2 regions of the Clostridium sp. DL1XJH146 genome follow, and region 1 is predicted to be linked to the other one. Evidence: a T-box and tRNA genes for the amino acid it is inferred to sense, from the RefSeq annotation. Region 1 holds a T-box; the other holds one or more tRNA genes.
What was found. The T-box of region 1 lies ahead of tyrS (tyrosine--tRNA ligase). A T-box ahead of a tRNA ligase gene usually reads a tRNA of that ligase, here a tRNA-Tyr.

Region 1 (7,594 bases):
AAAGAAATTAAAAAAGTTATAGTTATTAAAGGAAGACTTGTTAATATAGTTGCAAAATAGTTTTGAAATATAGTGCGGATGATTTGCTTCCCATTAGTCAGAAAATCTGAAATTTAATACTTAAATAAGGCTCAATAATCCACGATTATTGAGCCTTATTATTATTAAAATAAAGAAATTTTTTAGCTCCGCTAAAAAATTTCCACCTTAATTGTGCATTGTACATTGTGCATTTGTCTTTGGATTATGCATTTGTCTTTGCATTTTCACTATAATTCATTTATCATTTCAATGTTTTCAATGTCACAGATATTTTGTCTTTTAGTTTTGATAATTCAAAAATATCCCCACCTGAAACTAATTCATTTAATTGTTTTTGATATTTTGTTGCCTCTACCATTTTGCCTAAAGAAATTAATGTTAATATATTATTAGTAATATCAGTAACTAAACTAGACTTTACTTCAAATAATTTTTGTGCATCCATAATTTCATCTTTTATTTCACTCATTATTTCATCCAATGTAAAAGCTGCATCTCCAGAAGTTTTTAATTTTTCTTTTATTCCTTCTGGTATTTTATGCTTGTACTTATAATTAAGTGAATGTTCTATTGTTGCCCAAAAATTCATAGCGAGTGTTCTAATCTGCAATTCTGCTAAAATATCTTTCTCCCCAAAAGCAGTGTATACAGGATATTTAATAATCATATGATAACTTCGATATCCACTTTCTTTTACATTATTTATATAGTCCTTTTCATAAACTACAGTCATATCTTTTCTATCTTTTACTATTTCAACAACTCTATAAATATCATCAACAAACTGGCACATTATCCGTATCCCAGCTATATCTTCCATTTCATCTTCTAATTTATCCAAAGGTATATCAAGTTTATTTGCTTTTTCAAGCATACTAGATAATTCCTTTACTCTTCCAGTCACAAATTCTATAGGTGAAATTTCATTTCTCTTTCTGTATTCTCTTCTTACACTTTTAAATTTTACCTTCAATTCTTCAACTGCCTGAGCATATGGAATTAAAAATTCTTTCCACTGTCTTGATGCCATATAGATTCCCCCTTACTATTACATTAGTTTAATAGGATCAAAATTTATATAATCACAAGATGTCATAATATATTCAATGTTATCGTGCATACCTTCAAATATATTTTTTAAAGCTATTCCATGAAGATGTCCATAAATGACTTTTTCTACATTATATTCCTTAAATATTTCAGTAAATTGTGATGCTTCAAATGTTTCATTTACAGGTGGATAATGCATCATTATAATCACTTTATCATATCCAGCTTTTTTAGCTTCCTCTATAGAAAGTTTAAATCTAATGATTTCTCTTTTTATTATTTTCTCATCTTGCTTACTTTTATTATTTTTAGATAGCGTCCATCCTCTTGAACCGCAAATCGCATAATCTTCATATACAAAAAAGTTATTTTGAATAAAACTAATATCTTCGTATAAATCATTTAGCTTCGAAATGCTTCCCCACCAATAATCATGATTACCCTTACATATTATTTTTTTACCCGGCAAATTGTGAATCCATTCTAAGTCTTCCATGCCTTCTTTCATTGACATAGACCAAGAAATATCTCCTGCTATTAAAACTGTATCTTCTTCTCTTATCTTTTTTAGCCAATTTTCTTGTATTTTAATATGATGATTTTCCCATTGAATTCCAAAAATATCCATAGGCTTATTAGATTTTAGAGCTAAATGTAAATCTGATATAGCATATAGTGCCATTTTTTCACATCCTTAATTTGCACAAGTATCTCATTTGGAAAATAATTGATTTTAACCCATCAGCTAAATATTATACTACATTAGCATCTTATATTCAATACCCAAAAAATGCAAAAAAATTTCATAGGCTATTAATTATAATATTATTAATTCTTATAGTATTTCTAATACCTCTACAGTATATTTTTCGCTTGGAGCACAGACTTCAACTATGTCTCCAACTTTTTTGCCTGTTAATGCTTTTCCAAAATCTGATTCTATACTTACTTTCATATTTTCTGGGTCTGCATCCATAACTGTCACTAATGTTACTATGTCTTCATCTTCATACTCTATAAATTTAATTCTAGCCTTACTATTAACTCCTAATAGCGATTTATCTATATTTTTATCGTCTATAACAGTAGCTGTTGAAATCATAGTATACAAATATTGTATTCTATTATCATTTTTCCTATAATTCGCACAAGCTTCTTTATATTCTGCATTTTCAGACCTATCGCCATGTGCAGCTGCTTCTAATTTTTCCCTTGCTATTTCTGCTCTTTTTACTGTTAATCTATAATCTAATTCTTCTTTTAATTTATTCATATTTTCTTCAGTCAATGTATTATTCATAAAATCAAGTCCCCCTTTTTTCAAATTGCTAATTGCAAATTGCTAATTGCAAATTGCTAATTGCAAATTCCACATTATAACCTAAACAAAGCTTATATATTATACAATAGTTTACACATAATGAATATTATAAAACATAACTAAACAAATAAAAAGGCTTTCCATATAGGAAATACCTTTTTATTGTAATTTAAGCAATTATTAATTTAAAGTATTTTTTCTTTCCTTTTCTAACCAATGCATAGCCATCTTTAAAATCTTCTTCCTTCAATAAAGTATTCAAATCTTCTACTTTATCATCATTTAAAGTAAGACCACCTTGTTCAATTAGTCTTCTTCCTTCTTTTTTTGATGGAAATACTTTATTTTGCGCTAATACATTTAGTATAGTATCTCCTATTGCTTCTTTTGTTATTTCTACTGTTGGTACATTGGTTAAATCTACTCCCCCACCAAATAATGCCTCTGCTGCTGCTGCTGCTTTATTAGCTTCTTCTTCTCCATGAATAAGTTTTGTAACTTCATATGCTAATACTTTTTTTGCTTCATTTATTTCTGAGCCTTCTAATGAAGACAATCTCCTTACTTCATCCATAGGGATAAAAGTTAATAGTCTTAAACATTTATCTACATCAGAATCAGCAACATTTCTCCAGTATTGGTAAAAATCAAATGGTGATGTTTTTTTAGGATCTAGCCACAGAGCACCTTTCTCTGTTTTACCCATTTTCTTTCCTTCACTATTAGTAAGAAGTGTGCAAGTCATAGCGTAAGCTGGCTTTTGGACTTTTCTTCTTATTAAATCCATACCATTAATCATATTTGACCATTGATCGTCTCCGCCAAGTTGCATTATACAGTCATATTTTTCATTTAAAACTAAGAAATCATATGATTGCATTAACATATAGTTAAATTCTAAAAAAGAAAGACCTTTTTCTAATCTTTGTTTAAAACATTCAGCAGTAAGCATTTTATTTACAGAGAAATGTGCTCCTATATCTCTTAAAAAGTCGACGTAATTTAAATTCAAAAGCCAATTTGCATTATTATCCATAATAGCTTTTCCGTCACTAAAATCGATAAGTTTTTCTAGCTGTCCTTTGATTTTATTAGCATTTTCTGCTATTGTTTCCTTTGTCATCATTTTTCTCATATCAGTTTTCCCACTTGGATCACCAACCATTACTGTACCACCGCCAACAAGGGCTATTGGTCTATGTCCTGCCCTTTGCATATGGGCCATAAACATAATTGCAATAAAATGTCCTACGTGTAAACTATCTGCCGTTGGATCAAATCCAATGTAAAAAGTTATTTTTTCCTTATCTAGTAATTCTTTGATTTCTTTTTCATGCGTTGTTTGTTTAATATAACCTCTCTCCATAAGAGTATCGTATACGTTACTCATAAAGCACCTCCATTTTTTAATGCACAATGCACAATGCGCAATGCACAATTGCTGATGATTTTCTTCCCTTTGGTCAGAAAATCTTTATTTCTAAAAATACTCAACTTAATAAAAAAATAAATCATTGTTTAATTTCTTATAATACTAGCAATACCTCAATGTTTAACTAATTGTACTCTGTAAATTGTTCATTAAAATTATAAAACAATAAAAAAACGCCCTCTAACAATAATGTTAGGGACGAAATATTCCGCGGTACCACCCAGTTTGATACAATTTAGTTAGAAAACCAAACTCATATCCACTTAAACCCTTAACGCAGGCAACGTATCCTCCTAATAATTGAAACAATAAATTTATACCATTTATTATTGCTTACTCAATTTTCAGATTAAAGCTCAAGAATGTACTTCACTGTATATCATAACTAGTTTCCAGCAGCCACTAGCTCTCTTTATACTCAATACAGTTACTCTTTCCTTCATTGCTTTTCATATTATAACCATAAATTTTTTTTTAATAAAATCATCTTATAACATTATATATTCGATTTTACATTATTGTCAAGGATTTATCTTATAGAACATATCTAATTCTGATTTATCTTATAGTGCATATCTAATTCAATAGTAGTCTTTATTCTATTTATAATTTATTACACTAAAATTTGTTCTAAAAATCCTTGCAATCTTACATGTTCAGGTTGCTGGAATATTTTTTCAGGATGTCCTTCTTCAGCAATAACACCTTCATTTAAAAATATAATTCTATCAGCAACTTCTTTTGCAAATGCCATTTCATGAGTAACAATAATCATAGTCATTCCTTCATTTGCCAGTGTCTTCATAACTTTTAATACTTCCCCTACTAATTCAGGATCTAATGCTGATGTAGGTTCATCAAATAATACAACTTTCGGTTCCATAGCAAGTGTTCTAGCAATAGCAACCCTTTGTTGTTGACCACCCGATAACATAGCTGGATATTCATCAGCTTTATCTTCTAGCCCTACCTTTTCAAGTAATCTATACGCATCTTTCTTAGCTATTTCTTTATCTATTTTCTTAACTGTCACAGGTCCTTCCATAACATTTTGTATAGCAGTCATATTAGGAAATAGATTAAAGCTTTGAAAAACCATCCCAACCTTTTGTCTAATATTGTTAATATCAGATTCTTTTAATCTTACCATCTCACCATCAATCCATAATTCTCCACTATCTTTCTTTTCTAAAAAATTAATACATCTAAGAAGAGTGCTTTTACCTGAACCACTAGACCCTATTATGCAAACAACTTCACTTTCATTAATTTCCATATCAATGCCTTTAAGCACTTCAAGTTTTCCATAATATTTATGCAAATTCTTTATTTTAATCATATTATCCCCTTTCATTTACTTTTAATTTCAATTCAATGGTACTTAATATCTTTGTTAATGCCATAGTAATTATTAAATAGTAGCAGGCAGCAACAAATAATATTGGAAAGGTTTTAAAGGTAGCCGCTGAAAATTGTCTTGCAAGCAGGATTATTTCTGTTATTGTTATAACACTTGCCAAAGAAGAATCTTTAACTGCAATTATAAATTGATTCCCTAATGCTGGAACAGAGCGTTTGAATGCTTGTGGTAAAATAACTCTCTTCATTGCCTGCAATTTAGTCATACCTAGAGATCGAGCTGCCTCCATTTGTCCATAGTGAATAGATTCAATCGAACCCCTAAATATTTCACTAATGTATGCACCATTATGAAAAGCTAATCCGATAATAGCAGAAGTGAATCTACCTAACTCTATCCCTATAGTAGGCAATGCATAGAAAATAAAAATTAATTGTAATAATAAAGGCGTACCTCTCACTATTGTTATATAAATATCTGTTATTCTCATCAAAACTTTTTTCCGTGATAATTTTAGCAATACTGTAACTAAACCAAAAATCATACCTAGTAGGATAGAAAAAAAGGATAAACCCAATGTTGCAATTACACCAGGAATAAATTTAGGAGCAAATAAAATTGCTGTAGAAAAAAAGTCCATTATACTATTAAATATTGATACGAGTATTTCCATTAATATCTTTCCTCCATTATTAATTAATTTATTATTCAACTAAAAAGGGTAACATTACTAAAGAAAACCCACTATGAAATTTAATTTTAAATTTTCATAGGATATTTATTTTTCTAAAATATTAACTCCAAACCATTTATTGCTAATTTCTTCATAAGTTCCATCTTCAACGATTTTAGCTAAGGCTGCATTTACCTCTTCTAATAACTTAGTATCATCTTTTCGAATAGCTATTCCTATTTCCTCTGCATATAAAAGTTGGCCTACGGGTTCTAAATCCACATCATATTTTTCAGGTGCCTGCAAACCAACGAATTTCCCTGTAACTAAACCATCTGAACGTCCTTGTTCAGCTGCCATAATATTATCAACATCACTTTCAAACTGAAGAATTTCTTTTATATTATCCATTTCATTTAAAGCATCATGGAAAGTTGTCCCAGTAACAACCCCAACTTTACCATCTTGCAAATCTTCAATTGAATTAAGTCCTGACCCCTTAATTGCAAAAAATTGAGCTCCATCATAATAATACGGAGTTGTGAAATTCACTTGTTTTTGTCTTTCCTCAGTAATTGACATACTTCCAATAATCATATCAAATTTTTTACCAGTTAATCCTGCAATAATACCATCCCATGTTGTTGTGATAGGTTTTGACTTTACTCCAATTTCCTTTGCTATTGCATTTGCTATATCAATATCAAAACCTGTTAAATCACCGTTTTCATCAATAAAATTAAATGGTGGATACGCACCCGTCATTGCAAAAGTCATCTCTTTATCTTCAATTATTTTTTCGTATGTAGTCTTTGTGGAACTCCCACAAGCTGTCAATGCCAATAATAAAATTCCTACCATACCTAAACTTATAAATTTTTTAATCATTAATAAACCTCCCATATTTTTTAATGCTATTATTATTTCTTTTAATTACCAAATACACCACCTTTATCTTTTTTTTATAAATATTGTTAATGTAAATATACAAAAAAGCACTCTAACTCTATCATCAATAGAGTTAGAGTGCTTAAGTTTCACTTTAAAAAATTAAAGTTCACATTATACCACAAAATAATAGTATAGTTTATGACCAATTGATCCTAAACAAGCCCCAGTTCTAGAATAAATTTTTCAATGAAAGTTTCATCTTTTACTTGTTAACTAACAAATCACCACATTAAATATAATACGTTGGTCTGCTCATCAACTAACTAATAATTCCATCTACTTCACAATTCTTATATATATATCCAACTTCGCCTTTAATTATATATGTTTTCAAAGATTATGTCAAATTCATAAAATAAAAAGCATAAATAAAAAAAGAGCTACCTGTTCGGGGTAGCTTTTGAGGAAAAATGTGTTCATGAGCAGTCTCTATTGTTAATATTTTAAATAATGTTAATATTTAAAATATTTTGACTCTTTAGTATAATTCTACATTATTTAGTACAACAATGCAATATTTTTTTTTATTTATGCACTATATTTTCTAATATACTCTGGTATTTCTTTATCTTCAATATTTATATTTATATACAAGTCCAATCCATAATTATGGGCTAATTTTTCCATGTCATAAAACAAATGTGCCGCATCTTCCTCTTTGCCATTTACCATGTTAAATAACCCATCAATAAACACAGTTTCAATGTCATAATCTTCTGAAAGAATACCGCACAAAAATCCATAAAAATTTTTATAGTTTTTCAA
Region 2 (7,594 bases), on a different contig from region 1:
TAAAAGAAGGATTATATGAAGTAGTTCATGCTATAGCAGAATGTGCACATTCAGTACTCGAAAGAACTCCACCAGAGCTAGCTGCAGATATTTCTAATAATGGAATTATTATGACAGGTGGGGGATCTTTACTCAATGGTTTAGACAAACTAATTCAGAAAATTACAAATGTGCCTGTATATGTAGCGAATGAAGCAGTTTCATGTGTTGCATTAGGAACAGGAGAAGTGTTGAATTATATTGATAAAATAGATACAACATCTATAGACAAAGGTTTTAGCTTTGAATAAAAGGATCCTGGAAGGATCTTTTTATTGTATAGGAAAGTTTTTTCTCTTTCCTATACAATAAAAAAATGGTGTAGGAGTGGAAGAACTTAGTAACAGCATTTATGGAAATACTTAGATTTAGTAGTTGTATTTGTAAAACATAAAATTTCCTAGTGAAGTGATTCTGCGTAGCTTTTTTATCTGAATTTAAATAAATAATAAGAATGTAAAAATGCATCACAGATTACTTTTGCCATATCTAATATTAGATTTAATCTGATATTCCTATTTGTAAAAAGTTCATTATTATCACTAGAATCAACTATTCCGATAATTGAATAATCACCAACAGCGGGTAATACTTTGCCTACACCTTTTCCAGGGTGGATTGGATAATTTCTCGCTTGTATCTCGCCTATATTTTTTTTATTTCCTAAGCAAGCATCTATTCCTATAATTTTAGAAGCTGGATTTTCTTTTTTTATTTCTTTTAGTTTTTTATCTATATTTAATGCATGGATTGGAGAATTGATAGTTCCGTATACTTTTAAAGGAAAATTCTTTTGTACTAACATAGAACCTACAGCTGGACCTAAGCAATCTCCTATGCAGCGATCTGTTCCTATGCAAATAATTACTGTATTGGTATCAATATAATCTTTAATAAAATAAGATAATTTATAGTAAGATAAGTCTTCAAAATAATTAACTTTAAGTTTATCCAAATATGCACCTCCTCATTAATTTATATGCTAGAAAATTTGATTTTATAAGGTTTGTATAAAATCAAATTTAGTGGAAATAATTACAAATAGAGGTGATTATTATGAAAAAAGGATACTTATCGATTATTATAATATTATGTACAATTATATCAGTAATTTTAATGACCCATGATTATAATTTAAATGGGAAACAAGAGTGTGCTGAAATAATTGATAGAGAAAAAATTGAAGTAAGAGAATATCAAGATTCACAAGTAATAAATAATACCACTATTAAAGATAATATAGAAGAGGTAAAAGAAAATTGTAATAATGATGAGGATGTTACTAAAGCATGTATCGATATGAAAAACAATAATGAGGAAAAAAAAATAATTGAGAATCTAAATAATTCAAATAATTCAAATAATGCAAATAATGCAAATTGCAATGAAAAAGATGATATTGGTATCATCCAAAATGAAAAAAATACAAGTCAAAAAAATGAAAATATTGATGAAATTTACATATTAAATGAAAAAGATGTATCAGTTTTTAAAGTTGATGCAGATAAAATTCTTGATGAATTAACATTAAATGAGAAGAAAACATTGTTGTTTTTAGGAACTAAATTTTCACCAATTGATTATGTTAAAATAAAAAATTATTTGTATATGGATGATAGAGAAGAAGGGGTGTCGTGTGCTCTTAAGTTAGCAGAGAAGAGATTGACAAATGAGGATTTTAAAAAAATGGAGGATGTAATTGATGAGTATATAGACGTTGATGCAGTAGAGAAAAAGGATTAAAATTAATGGCTTTTTCTATATAGTATACATATAGTTATTATGTGTTTTTAAGTGAATTTAAAAGATTGTTATTAATTTTAAAATAAAGAGCAATTTTTTAAAAAGTATTACCCTATGAATAAAAGAGTAATTAAGATATATTTGTAGTAAAATGAAGTTTAGTTGGATAAAATGGTCCTAAATGGAGTTTGAAATAAAAAGAATATCTAGGTATACTATAACTCGTCGGTAAAACAATATAAAACATAAAAATAAATGCGCTGGTATAGCTCAATTGGTAGAGCAACTGACTTGTAATCAGTAGGTTCTGGGTTCAATTCCTAGTACCAGCACCATGTGTGGAGGAGTTCCCGAGTGGCCAAAGGGGGCAGACTGTAAATCTGTTGCGTTTCGCTTCGATGGTTCGAATCCGTCTTCCTCCACCATTTACCATGGGCGCATAGCTCAGCTGGGAGAGCACCTGCCTTACAAGCAGGGGGTCACAGGTTCGAGCCCTGTTGTGCCCACCATGTACAATTTAATATATTTTGGAGGAGTTCCCGAGTGGCCAAAGGGGGCAGACTGTAAATCTGTTGCGTTTCGCTTCGATGGTTCGAATCCGTCTTCCTCCACCAAAAGAGTATTACAAGTTGTAATACTCTTTTTATATAGAGTTTACACAATACCGTAGCTGTTATATAAATATTGTAGCGTAAAGATTAAATTTTATTATACAGTTTATTAACAAAGAATAAATTATAGATATAATTTATTGACAGTGTTTTTTCAGTGTGGTAATATAACATTGATTTTAAATAAATTAAATATAGTTCTACTTATCAAGAGAGGTGGAGGGACGTGGCCCTATGAAACCCAGCAACCTGTACAAAAGTGCAAGGTGCTAATTCCAGCAGCTAAAGCTGCAAGATGAGTGAGTCGTTTATGAAAATAACCTCTTCACTTTTGTGGAGAGGTTTTATTATTGGAGGGGGAAATTTTATGAAAAAATTATTCACATCAGAATCAGTTACAGAAGGGCACCCAGATAAAATCTGTGATCAAATATCAGATTCAATACTAGATGCAATAATGGAAAAAGACCCAAATGGTAGAGTAGCATGTGAAACTGCTGTAACAACAGGTATGGTATTAGTTATGGGAGAAATATCAACTGATTGTTATGTTGATATTCCTAAAGTTGTAAGGAATACTATAAAAGAAATTGGATATACAAGAGCTAAATACGGATTTGATGCTGATACTTGTTCAGTAATTACTTCTATTGATGAGCAATCAGGGGATATCGCTATGGGAGTTAATGAAGCATTAGAATCAAAAGAAGGCAAAAAAGATAATACTGAAGCAGTAGGTGCAGGAGACCAAGGGATGATGTTTGGTTATGCTACCAATGAAACTGAAGAATATATGCCATTACCTATAAGCATGGCTCACAAATTAGCAAGAAGATTAACTGAAGTAAGAAAAAATGGGACTTTAAGCTATTTGAGACCTGATGGTAAAACACAGGTTACAGTTGAATATGACGGAGATAAAGTTGCAAGGATAGAAACTATAGTAATTTCTACACAGCATGATGCAAACGTAACACAAGAAACTATTCGAGAAGATTTAATAAATTATGTTGTTAAAGAGATTGTTCCAGAAGAATTATTAGATGAAAATACTAATTATTTTATCAATCCTACGGGAAGATTTGTAATTGGTGGACCACAAGGGGATTCTGGTTTAACTGGTAGAAAAATAATTGTTGATACTTATGGTGGTATGGGAAGACATGGTGGTGGAGCTTTTTCAGGAAAAGACTGTACAAAAGTTGATAGGTCAGCTGCTTATGCTGCTAGATGGGTAGCTAAAAATTTAGTTGCTGCTGGTGTTGCTGATAAGCTAGAAATACAGTTAGCTTATGCGATAGGTGTAGCTAAACCAGTATCAATAACTGTAGACACTTTTGGTACATCAAAATATGCAGAAGATAAAATAGTAGAAATAGTAGAAAAAGTATTTGATTTAAGACCAGGTGCTATAATCGCAGAGTTAGAATTGAGAAGACCAATATATAGAAAGACTGCAGCTTATGGACATTTTGGAAGAACAGATGTAGATTTATCTTGGGAAAAACTTGATAAAGTAGAAGAAATAAAAAAATACTTATAAAATAAGCCATATGGCTTATTTTATTTGAAGAGTTTAATATAACGCCATATATGATATCGGGTTTTATGTAAATATGATCTATTTACAAATCGTTCAATGTAAAACAGTTTATAGATATATTTACTGATGAAGAATATTTAAATGATAAAAATAGATTTGAATAGAAAATGAATAAAAGGGTATTCTAAGTCTGAAAGGGGAGTTTTTATGAAACAAAAACATAATAAAAAAGCAATTGACGATAACAAGAAAAACAATCCTAAAAAAGCAAACCCAATAACATTGGAAGTAGATACAAATATGAAGAAAAAACCAAAAGGGATGCCAGAAATATAACTCACTATTAAATTAGTGGGTTATATTTTTGATTAAAAGCCATTTGTATATTGTTATACAAATGATAAAATGATTATTGAAGAGTTTGTTGTGAAATTTAGGTTATTTATAAATTAAGCTATATTTTAGAATATTGTTGATATTTATGCTGTTTAATTAATTCATATCAACACCTATTTAAAACATAATCTTAATATTAAAAAATTGTTATAGATGTTATATGAGTATATATAGATTATAGAAAAAACAGGAGATTAATATGAAAAAAAATAAGATTATTACTATAAAAAAGGACCACACAGAAATTAAAGCAGAATTAATTTATAGAAAAAGAAAAACTATGGAAATAAAGATCAAACCTCCAAATGAAGTGATAGTTATTGCACCTTTATTTCTAGATGAAAATCAAATAATGGATATATTGCAAGGAAAACATTCTTGGATATTAAAAAAGTTGAATTATTTTAAGGAAATTGATTATAAAAACGAAAAAAAACAATTTAAAAAGGGTAGTATTTTTTATTACCTAGGAAAAGAATATTCTCTTTCACTAAATGAGAGTAAAAATAGTGACTGTATAGATATAATTTTGATTAATAAGAAAAATAACTGCGAAAATATAATAATTAGAAAAAATATAGAAATTACTACAACAAACGAAGATATAATAAAATTGGAATTGATAAGATGGTTTAAAATAGAAGCTAGTAGAGTTATAAATAATAGAGTTGCTCATTACCAAAATATAGTTGGAGTAAGACCTATAAAAGTAAAATCAAAAGAACAAAAGAAAAGGTGGGGTAGTTGTACAAGCACAGGAAATGTTTTATTTAATTGGAGGCTAATAATGGCCCCTGTAGATGTAATAGACTATGTTGTTGTACATGAATTATGTCATCTTATCCATATGAATCATTCTAAAGACTTTTGGAGTTTGGTACAACATATAATGCCGGACTATGATATAAAGAAAAAGTGGCTTAAAGAAAATGGATTTAAGCTATTCCTTTAGAGTACATTAATAATTTAATAGATTTTTAAGACTTTCTTGTAATGAATTTAATCTTTATAGTGTAGAATAATATCTAATGGGACATAATTAATGCATTATTGTATTATTTAAATCAAAAGAGAAATAAATGATATTAAAATAAGGAGTGTAAGGGATATGAAAAAATTCTCAAAAAAAAGAATTATAATTGTAAGTGTATTAATAATTGCAGTCGCTCTGATTGCTTTAAGAGTTGTAGGTGGAAATTCTACGCCACAAGGAATATCTGTTAATACAGCTAACGTAGAGCAAGGTGATGTGGATGACTTGCTTTCTTCTGTAGGAACAATCCAATCAGAGTATACTAAAAGCTATAATGCTAAAGGTATATCTACTATAGAAACAGTAAATGTAAAAGTGGGAGATTTAGTAGAAGAAGGACAAGTTTTAGTAACATTTGATGTGGAAGATAACAGTAACTCTGTAAGATTATTAGAAATTCAATTGGATAATGCAAAACTAAGTTTACAGAGTCTTCAAAATCAAAATACAGATGCTGACGCTAAAAAGGCTGATTATAATTCACAAATTGATGATTTAGAATCAGAAATTGAATCGTTGAATAAAGAGATAGAAGATACAGAGGCATTAATTCAAGATCAAAATTCAGCTGAAGTAGAAAATACAGAGGCAAGCCAAGGACAAACTTCAGCAACACAAAATACTACATTACAAAGTCAATTAACAGCTTTGAACTCAGAAAAAACAAAAGCAGAAGCTGAAATTAGTACTTTAGAACAGAAAATAGATACTATAGTGTATGTTAAAGACACTAGTATAAAGCAAGCTGAAAATACAGTTGAATCTGCACAAATTAATTTGGACCAAGCGAAATCAGTAGAAATTGAGGAGAAAATTGTTGCTGAAAAAGCAGGTACTATAACAGCTGTAAATGCAGAAGAAGGAATAAGCACTAATAATGTTCAGGCAGCTGGTGGCGGATTAGTTGAAATTACAGATTTAAATGATTTGAAAATTGTTTTATATATTGATAAATATGAAGCTGGAAATGTAGCACTTGGGAATTTAGCCACAATCTATGATGGAGATAAAGAATATGAAGGAGAAGTTTCATATATTGCCCCTAAGGCAGATGATATGACAGGTAATTTATTAGTGGAAGTAAAAGTCAGTAGTGAAAATTCAGCGTTAAAAATTAATTTTGAAGCAGATGTAGATATTCTATTACAATCAGAAAAGGATGTTTTATATATTCCAGTGGAAAGTATAAAGAAGGATGAAACAGGAGAAGAATTTGTATTTGTTGTTCAAGATAGTAAAGCTGTTAAAAAAGTTATTGAAAAAGGGCTTCAATCAGATTCTTACGTAGAAATTATAAGTGGATTAGAATTAGGAGAAGAAGTTATACTTAATCCTTCAAGTGAAATTTTAGATGGGACAATTGTTTTGAACGGCTCAGAGAGTATCGAAAAAACAGGTGGTTTATTTTCAACAAGAAGAGGAATGAGTAACTAAATTCTGTGATGAAAAGAATGGCTTAGCAGGAGGAATGGTATAAATGATAGAAGTTAAAAACATAATAAAAAGATATATAACTGGAGAAATTGACTTTATGGCATTAAATGATGTTTCACTTAAAATAGAACAGGGTGAATTCACATCTATAATGGGTCCGTCAGGTTCAGGGAAATCAACACTTATGAACATTTTAGGATGTCTTGATAGACTAGATTCTGGTACTTATTTTTTAAATGGTAAAGATGTATCCAATTTAACTGAAAATGAATTGGCATTTGTAAGAAACAAAGAAATTGGTTTTGTATTTCAATCTTTTAATCTTTTGCCTAGAATGACAATACTAGAAAATGTCGAATTGCCAATGATATATGCAGGAGTATCATTAAAAGAAAGAAAACAAAGAGCTTTAGTAGCTTTAGAAAAAGTAGGACTTAGTGATAGAGTCCATCATAAATCCAATGAGATATCAGGTGGCCAAAAACAAAGAGTTGCAATAGCAAGGGCAATAGTTAATGATCCAAATGTTATAATGGCTGATGAACCAACAGGTAACTTAGATAGTAAATCTACACTGGATATTATCGATATATTTCAAAAGCTTAATGATGAGGGTAAAACTATAGTTATGGTAACACATGAGCCTGATGTTGCAAAGTATACAAAAAGAATTGTAAGATTTTTAGATGGAAAATTAGTTGGAGATAAAGAAGTTAAAGATAGATTAGTTATTACGCAATAGGAATAACTTTTAATATTTTATAGAAAATAGGTGATTTAATGAATTTTTTCGAA

Region 2: it has a tRNA-Tyr gene. The T-box ahead of tyrS (tyrosine--tRNA ligase) is inferred to sense a tRNA for this amino acid. The anticodon was not compared.

The regions. Positions count from the first base shown of each region.
Region 1 covers NZ_JBTVVN010000033.1:7,810-15,403, forward strand. Annotated here, with positions in the region: gene leuS (leucine--tRNA ligase) at 1-60, shown strand, start outside; gene ACVHXK_RS14240 (GTP pyrophosphokinase) at 284-1,072, opposite strand; gene ACVHXK_RS14245 (metallophosphoesterase) at 1,091-1,774, opposite strand; gene ACVHXK_RS14250 (GreA/GreB family elongation factor) at 1,928-2,392, opposite strand; gene tyrS (tyrosine--tRNA ligase) at 2,583-3,803, opposite strand; T-box leader at 4,037-4,297, opposite strand; gene ACVHXK_RS14260 (amino acid ABC transporter ATP-binding protein) at 4,459-5,184, opposite strand; gene ACVHXK_RS14265 (amino acid ABC transporter permease) at 5,186-5,878, opposite strand; gene ACVHXK_RS14270 (ABC transporter substrate-binding protein) at 5,984-6,766, opposite strand; gene ACVHXK_RS14275 (hypothetical protein) at 7,358-7,594, opposite strand, start outside.
Region 2 covers NZ_JBTVVN010000025.1:17,422-25,015, forward strand. Annotated here, with positions in the region: gene mreB (rod shape-determining protein MreB) at 1-290, shown strand, start outside; gene yyaC (spore protease YyaC) at 467-994, opposite strand; gene ACVHXK_RS12370 (hypothetical protein) at 1,096-1,782, shown strand; tRNA gene ACVHXK_RS12375 (tRNA-Thr) at 2,042-2,117, shown strand; tRNA gene ACVHXK_RS12380 (tRNA-Tyr) at 2,123-2,207, shown strand; tRNA gene ACVHXK_RS12385 (tRNA-Val) at 2,216-2,291, shown strand; tRNA gene ACVHXK_RS12390 (tRNA-Tyr) at 2,312-2,396, shown strand; SAM riboswitch class I at 2,595-2,695, shown strand; gene metK (methionine adenosyltransferase) at 2,761-3,936, shown strand; gene ACVHXK_RS12400 (hypothetical protein) at 4,144-4,272, shown strand; gene ACVHXK_RS12405 (M48 family metallopeptidase) at 4,532-5,284, shown strand; gene ACVHXK_RS12410 (efflux RND transporter periplasmic adaptor subunit) at 5,441-6,799, shown strand; gene ACVHXK_RS12415 (ABC transporter ATP-binding protein) at 6,843-7,541, shown strand; gene ACVHXK_RS12420 (ABC transporter permease) at 7,580-7,594, shown strand, end outside.